Regions from separate parts of the Gottfriedia sp. NPDC056225 genome, predicted to be linked through region 1. Evidence: riboswitches for the same ligand, from Rfam matches in the RefSeq annotation. Region 1 holds a riboswitch; the other holds the start of a gene.
The links. A riboswitch is a leader RNA that binds a small molecule or an ion and turns the genes downstream of it on or off. The one in region 1 is predicted to bind FMN.

Region 1 (3,435 bases):
AAAGCTGTGAACTCCGTTGATATATTATTCAAACAGGTTGATATATTGTTTATATTGGAGAGTCTATCTTCAAAACTAGCCATAAACTCTGCGATACACTGAAAACTTGAGGGGATAATGTAATAAAACACAAATAATCCTTATTTTTTTGACTCAATCATGTTTTAGCAACGATTTCTTCCGTTACATCGCGAGTTTCAAGTGTTGTATTACCGAAATGAGGAGGTGCAGTTACGATATTTGTAAGATGATTTTAGTTCCTCTGCTGGACTATTGGGACGGCTTTTTTTTGAGGTGCAAATTTATAATAATTCCTTTTATTGTATATTTATGTTTGTTTTAAAAAAGGTCTATCTAAAAAATGGTATAGATTTTTCGAGGTGAAGATTAGAGAATTAATTTGATTTTTTCATTTTTATAATATTATGAGTAAATATGACGGTATTTTAAAAATATATAACTAAAATTTTACAAATATAGGATTTTTATATAAAAGTTTGGTTATAAAAGGTTGATTTAGCATATGTATAGGTTGAGTATGGTCTATAAATTATTTGGCTACTTGTTAATAATAATATAACAATATAATGAAAAAATGGATATATACTTTATGGGGAATAAAATCTGATTCACTGGTAAATCGTTGCATTTCTAGAAGAATATTTTTACTCTTTGGATCACATTTTCAAGTTGAATTGTTTCTTTTGATAATTTATATTTATACATTTTTACTATTTATTTCCAATCCGTTTAGAAAAATTAAATATAGAATTATCATTTAAGAAATTAAACAATAAAAACGGAACAACTCGAAAAAAAAATAGAGCGAGAAAAGTCCGTATTCTATATGGTTTTATGCCTTAATTTTGTTTTATTTTAAATAATTTTAAAAAAAAATAAAGTCATAATTTCTTTACATTCAAAAAATTGCTCGTTATAATGAAACCAAATTTGATAATTAGTGTGTCCTTCGGGGTCGGGTGAAAATCCCAACCGGCGGTGTTGTATATTTTTATACTAAGCCCGTGAGCTTCATATAGATTTTTTGTATGTTGCTGATCTAGTTAGAATCTAGAGCCGACAGTATAGTCTGGATGGGAGAAGGATGGAGTGCATATATGGATAGTTGTTTGTTTTTTTCAAATTTACTACTCATATAGGCTTAGTTTGTTGTGCTTAATTAGTAGGTACAACAATAGACGTGCTACAATACTATCTTTTAACAGATACATATTGTACTAACGTTTATTTAAGTATGCTTCCTTTCTTAAACATCTATTGCCCCTTAGGAGTTTTCTAAGGGGCTTTTTCACTTTTTCAAATTAATTTGAATTAGAAGGTGTGATAAGGTGGATCAACTAGTTATGAAATTAGAGATGGATCTTACAAAGTCATTTATTGGGCTTGAGTGTAATACGCTTCTTTGGAATGAGGTGACAAAACTTGTTTACTGGAATCATTGAGGAAATAGGAACAGTAAAAAATATCGTGAAAAAAGGTAAAACGTTAGTGTTAACAGTTGGAGCATTACAAATTCTTGAAGATGTTCATCTAGGAGACAGTATCTCTGTCAATGGTGTTTGTTTAACTGTTACCGATTTTACTAAAAATGAATTTTCTGTTGATGTTATGCCTGAAACATTTCAAGCATCTAATCTAAGTACATTGGCATCTGGTCAAAAAGTAAATTTAGAACGAGCAATGGCTGCAAATGGTAGGTTTGGTGGGCATATTGTATCTGGACATATTGATGGTACAGGTAAAATAGTGGCCGTTAATTCAATGGAAAATGCTGTGGTCTATAAAATTAATATTCCGAGTCGATTTGCTAAATATTGTATTCAAAAAGGTAGCATAACGATTGACGGTACAAGTTTAACAATATTTGAAGTTGAAACTGATCTTGTAATGATTTCTTTAATTCCTCATACTCGCTCACATACAATTTTAGGTAGTAAAAAAGTTGGAGAAGTTGTTAATATTGAATTTGATTTATTAGGTAAGTATGTCGAGAAAATGCTTGGTATGGCTGAGAAGAAAAAGGATTCTTCAATCACAACTTCATTTTTATCTCAAAATGGTTATATATAAAGGAGTAGGCTCATGTTCTCTAAAATAGAAGAAGCAATTGAAGACTTGAAAAATGGAAAAATAATTATTGTTTGTGATGATGAAGACAGGGAGAATGAAGGCGATTTTGTTGTCATAGGAGAATATGCAACTCCTGAAAATATTAATTTTATGGCTACATATGGCCGTGGATTAATTTGTGCGCCGGTTTCTGAGAAAATAGCAAAGAAGCTAGATTTATATGAAATGGTAGCAAAAAATACAGATTCTCATGGGACTGCTTTTACAGTAAGTATTGATCATGCTGATTCTACTACTGGTATTTCGGCATTTGAACGTTCTCATACTGTTTTGCAAATGTTAAATGAGGAATCAACTGGAGCAGATTTTAGAAGACCTGGGCATATGTTTCCACTTGTCGCTAAAAACGGAGGCGTTATTGAGCGACCAGGACATACTGAAGCAGCAGTGGATTTAGCTCGAATGGCCGGTTCAAAAGAAGTTGGTGTCATTTGTGAAATTATGAATGACGATGGAACGATGGCAAGAGTGCCAGATTTAATTCAAGTCGCAAACAAGTTTAATTTAAAAATGATTACGATTAAAGATTTAATTCATTATAGACGCGAAACTGAACAACTTGTACAAAGAGAAGTTGAAATTAAATTACCAACTGATTTTGGTGATTTTAAAATGATTGGATATACAAATGAAATCGACGGTAAGGAACATATCGCGATTGTAAAAGGTAAAGTTGACGATGGTGAGCCGGTACTTGTACGTATTCATTCGGAATGTTTAACGGGCGATGTATTCGGATCATGTCGTTGTGATTGTGGACCTCAGTTACAATCCACACTATCGATGATTGAAGAGGCTGGAAAAGGCGTAATTGTTTATATGCGCCAAGAAGGTAGAGGGATTGGATTACTCAATAAGTTACGAGCATACAAATTACAGGAAGAAGGCTTTGATACGGTTGAAGCAAATTTGAACTTAGGATTTGATGCTGATTTAAGGGATTATGCAATAAGTGCTCAAATTATTAAAGATTTAGGTATATCGAGTATTGATTTAATAACGAATAATCCAGTTAAAATAGATGCTCTAGTATCTTATGGAATACAGATAAATCATCGAGTACCAATTCAAACTGAAATGAAAATGGAAAACGAAAAATATTTAAATACAAAAATAGAAAAAATGGGACATTTACTAAACTATTAAAAATGGGAGAGATTAAGATGAAATTTGAAGGAAATTTAGTAGGATCTGGACTTAAAGTTGCGGTAATAGTAGGACGTTTTAATGAATTTATTACATCTAAATTACTTGGTGGTGCACAAGATGCATTAGTCCGTCATG
Region 2 (3,435 bases), on a different contig from region 1:
TCGACTATCTGACTACTTCTTTGCGCTAGCTAGGTTAATAAATACACGTTTAACGATTAAGGATGTAGAATACGAACGTGGAGCAATTGTATTTCGAACAGATAAAAAATAAATAAAAAGGTAGCGATTGTTTAGTAGAATTTTTCAAAACAATCGCTACTTTTTTGTATAAATCGTTTATTTCAATCATAGAATGATTCAGTGTATCTTTTAGCATTTTAATTTGTCTAGTAATCCGAGTTTCTTATACATATAGAAGAGTTAAAGGATCTGAATGAAAGTTCATGTTAAATGTCAAAAAAAGAGGATCAGGCTATCATAACACAAAATTTTCTTTATAAAGTTAAAAAAACTTTCTTAGTAATCGTCTACTAATGCACAGGGCTGGTCAGAAAACCAAATTTCATGGGTAGGAGGAAAATGATACAATGTTTGATTTTCTTAGAAGATGTTTTTTGATAGTTGTGTTTGTATTAACGATTGGTCTATTGTTTATTGGAGGAAATCGAGAGAAATTAAAGGAAGTAGTTTTAGATAAAAACTTTCACGAATTAAAAATGGTTTCAAATCCTTAAAGTTTAATAAGTTATTGATTGTTTTTAGAACTTCAAATATAAATGTAATTTGCTATTAAATCTGGTAAAGTACATTTATAATGTGAAGTTCTATTTTTGATGTTAAGGAGAAAGAAATGTCTAACATATGGGATCCAGCAATTGTAATGAATGAAGGGTTAGTGAAAGAAATAGTAAAAGAGCAATTCCCTAGAATTACTATAAAAGAAATTAAAAAAATAGGAGAAGGATTTGATAATACTGTTTTTAGCTTAAACAATGAAATCTTACTTAGATTTCCACGCAGAAAAATTGCAGTAACGATCTTAAACGTAGAAAAAAATCTACTCCCGGTAATACATAATCGATTTGAAATGAATACAACCGTGCCAGTACTTGATGGTAAGCCTTCAAAACTATTTCCTTGGCCATATTTAGGTTATAACTATATTTTGGGAAAGCCTCCAACTCGATTGAATAGAAAAGAAAGAATAGCAATGATCGAACCACTCGCAATCTTCTTAAAACAGTTACACTCAATTAATTTAAATGAATTAGTGAAAATTGAACTACCTTACGATGAGCTGAGGAGATTAGATATTAACTTTCGAAAGCCTCAACTAGAAAAATATGTTCAACAAGCAATACGGAACAAATTAATTGTAGATGAACAGAAAATTAACCATTATATTGAAAACTTAGTTGAAATTCATAGTGAGACATCATTAGTGCTTGTTCACGGGGACTTACATTTTAAAAATATTATCGTAAATGAACAAAACCAACTTAAAGGAATAATTGATTGGGGTGACGCTCATATCGGAAAATGTGAGTTAGATTTATCAATTGTATATAGTCTAATTCCGTTTGATCAGAGAGAGTCTTTTTATGAAATTTATGGTAAAGTGTCAGAAGCTTCAAAGAAACTTGCGCAGTTTAAAGCAATTTTTACAACAATTGTACTTTTGGTATATGCACATGATCAAAACGATTATATATTAGTAAATTTTTGCCAAGAAAACCTAAGAAATGCTCTAATTGAATAGGTAGTTTTTTTTATTTACAAACTGTATTTAATTTAGTAACATTAAAAATGTAAATTAATATACGATCTATCTTCGGGGCGGGGTGAGATTCCCCACCGGCGGTAATTAAGCATTGCTTATAAGCCCGCGAGCCTGATTTTTGGGCAGGATCTAGTGCGATTCTAGAGCCGACAGTATAGTCTGGATGGGAGAAGATGGAGGTTCGCAAGTTCAAAAAATTTATCTTTTTGAACGCTTATTTGGCGTGCTGAAAATTCTCCCCTATTTCTATAAATAGGGGATTTTATTTTATTTGCATAATTTAAAATAGTTTTCTTATTTTGATTTGAACTTATAATGCTATTTGCAAATAGTATGCTGCTTAAGCGAACCTTTCATTTTTCTTGATAAGATCGGGAAAAAGGAGAGAGGTAAATGCAACAACGTAACAAAGTAAATATAATGGTGATCGTAGCAATGCTTAGTAGTATTTCATATCTACTAATGTTGATCGAATTCCCAATTCCAATTTTTCCAGATTGGCTAAAACTTGATTTTAGTGAGGTACCAGCTTTAATTGGTGCAATCGTTTTTGGTCCATTTGCTGGCATTGGTGTAGTGTTAATAAAAAACATTCTTCATATTGCGATTAAAGGTACTACGACAGTTGGACTTGGTGAATTAGCTAACTTTATCGCAGGTTTAGTATATATTTTACCTGCTTCGTATTTCTTTCGTAAATATCGCACTATAAAAGGATTAACGATAGGATTAATTGTAGGTACGATCGCAATGACTATAGTTTTAAGTATTTTAAATTATTTTGTGTTATTACCTGCATATGCACATTTCATGCATTATCCACTACCAAATAAAGTCATTGTTGTTTCAATTATGCCATTTAACTTGTTAAAAGGAATTTTAATTATGGTGATAATCTTAGTATTATACCCTAAATTAAAGGTTTGGTTAACTCAAAGAATGAACGTTCATAACGTATAAATAAATTAAAGTGTCTACTAAATTTAGTAGACACTTTTTGTTTTTTGAACCTTATGTGAGCTAATATCTATTAAAGCATACCGTCCTAAGTCTTCGGATTTATGCTTTATCATTAAATTGTTAAATAAAAAAAGCGACGAAATTAATTCGTCGCAGTTTTTACTATTCGAATTTTAAAGCGTCGCCATCGAAAGATTCGTCAGCAACTTTGATTGAATCTGTTGGGCAACCTTCGAATGCATCCATCATGTCATCAACTAAAACGTCTGGAATTTCAACGATTCCTTGGTTATCATCTAGAGTAACGTATGCGATCCCTTCATCATCATAGTCATAGATATCAGGTGCAGCAGCGCCACATGCGCCACATGCGATACAAGTGTCTTTATCAACGATTGTATATTTTGCCATTGTATTGACCTCCCAAATTATTCCCTGTTTTTGTTACAGATACTTTTTTTTGTAATGTACCTGTAAACATTTTAAAACGGTTTCCAAAACTTTTCAATATAATTGTACAAGGTTTTGAAAAAAACGAGAAATGATGAAATCTCAAATAAAATAAATAATGATTTTTATACATAAAAAATGGTTCGGTTGTTGATACATATGATAAGCTAGAAGAAATAATAACTATTTAAAAAAAATGCACAAATATTTTTGTACTACTATTTATTATTTGAAAAAATATTCAAATATATTATTGTTAATAATTATATTCGTGAGGTTTACAATGTTTAAACGATCAATATTGGAAGAAATCATACTTTTTTTAATTCATCGATATAATGGCGAGCGAACTGTTCAAGGTATTTTATATTTATTAAAAGGCAAACAAAGTGCTCAAATTATTC

Region 2: linked by a shared signal. The riboswitch ahead of ACFCYN_RS15190 (ECF transporter S component) and the one ahead of ribE (riboflavin synthase) in region 1 are both predicted to bind FMN.

What each region holds. Positions count from the first base shown of each region.
Region 1 is NZ_JBHJTJ010000003.1:144,411-147,845, forward strand. It holds FMN riboswitch at 963-1,110, shown strand; gene ribE (riboflavin synthase) at 1,444-2,091, shown strand; gene ACFCYN_RS04095 (bifunctional 3,4-dihydroxy-2-butanone-4-phosphate synthase/GTP cyclohydrolase II) at 2,104-3,297, shown strand; gene ribH (6,7-dimethyl-8-ribityllumazine synthase) at 3,315-3,435, shown strand, end outside.
Region 2 is NZ_JBHJTJ010000023.1:2,542-5,976, reverse strand. It holds gene ACFCYN_RS15205 (cob(I)yrinic acid a,c-diamide adenosyltransferase) at 1-112, shown strand, start outside; gene ACFCYN_RS15200 (hypothetical protein) at 429-575, shown strand; gene ACFCYN_RS15195 (phosphotransferase) at 692-1,600, shown strand; FMN riboswitch at 1,665-1,800, shown strand; gene ACFCYN_RS15190 (ECF transporter S component) at 2,015-2,581, shown strand; gene ACFCYN_RS15185 (ferredoxin) at 2,744-2,992, opposite strand; gene ACFCYN_RS15180 (YpbB family protein) at 3,315-3,435, shown strand, end outside.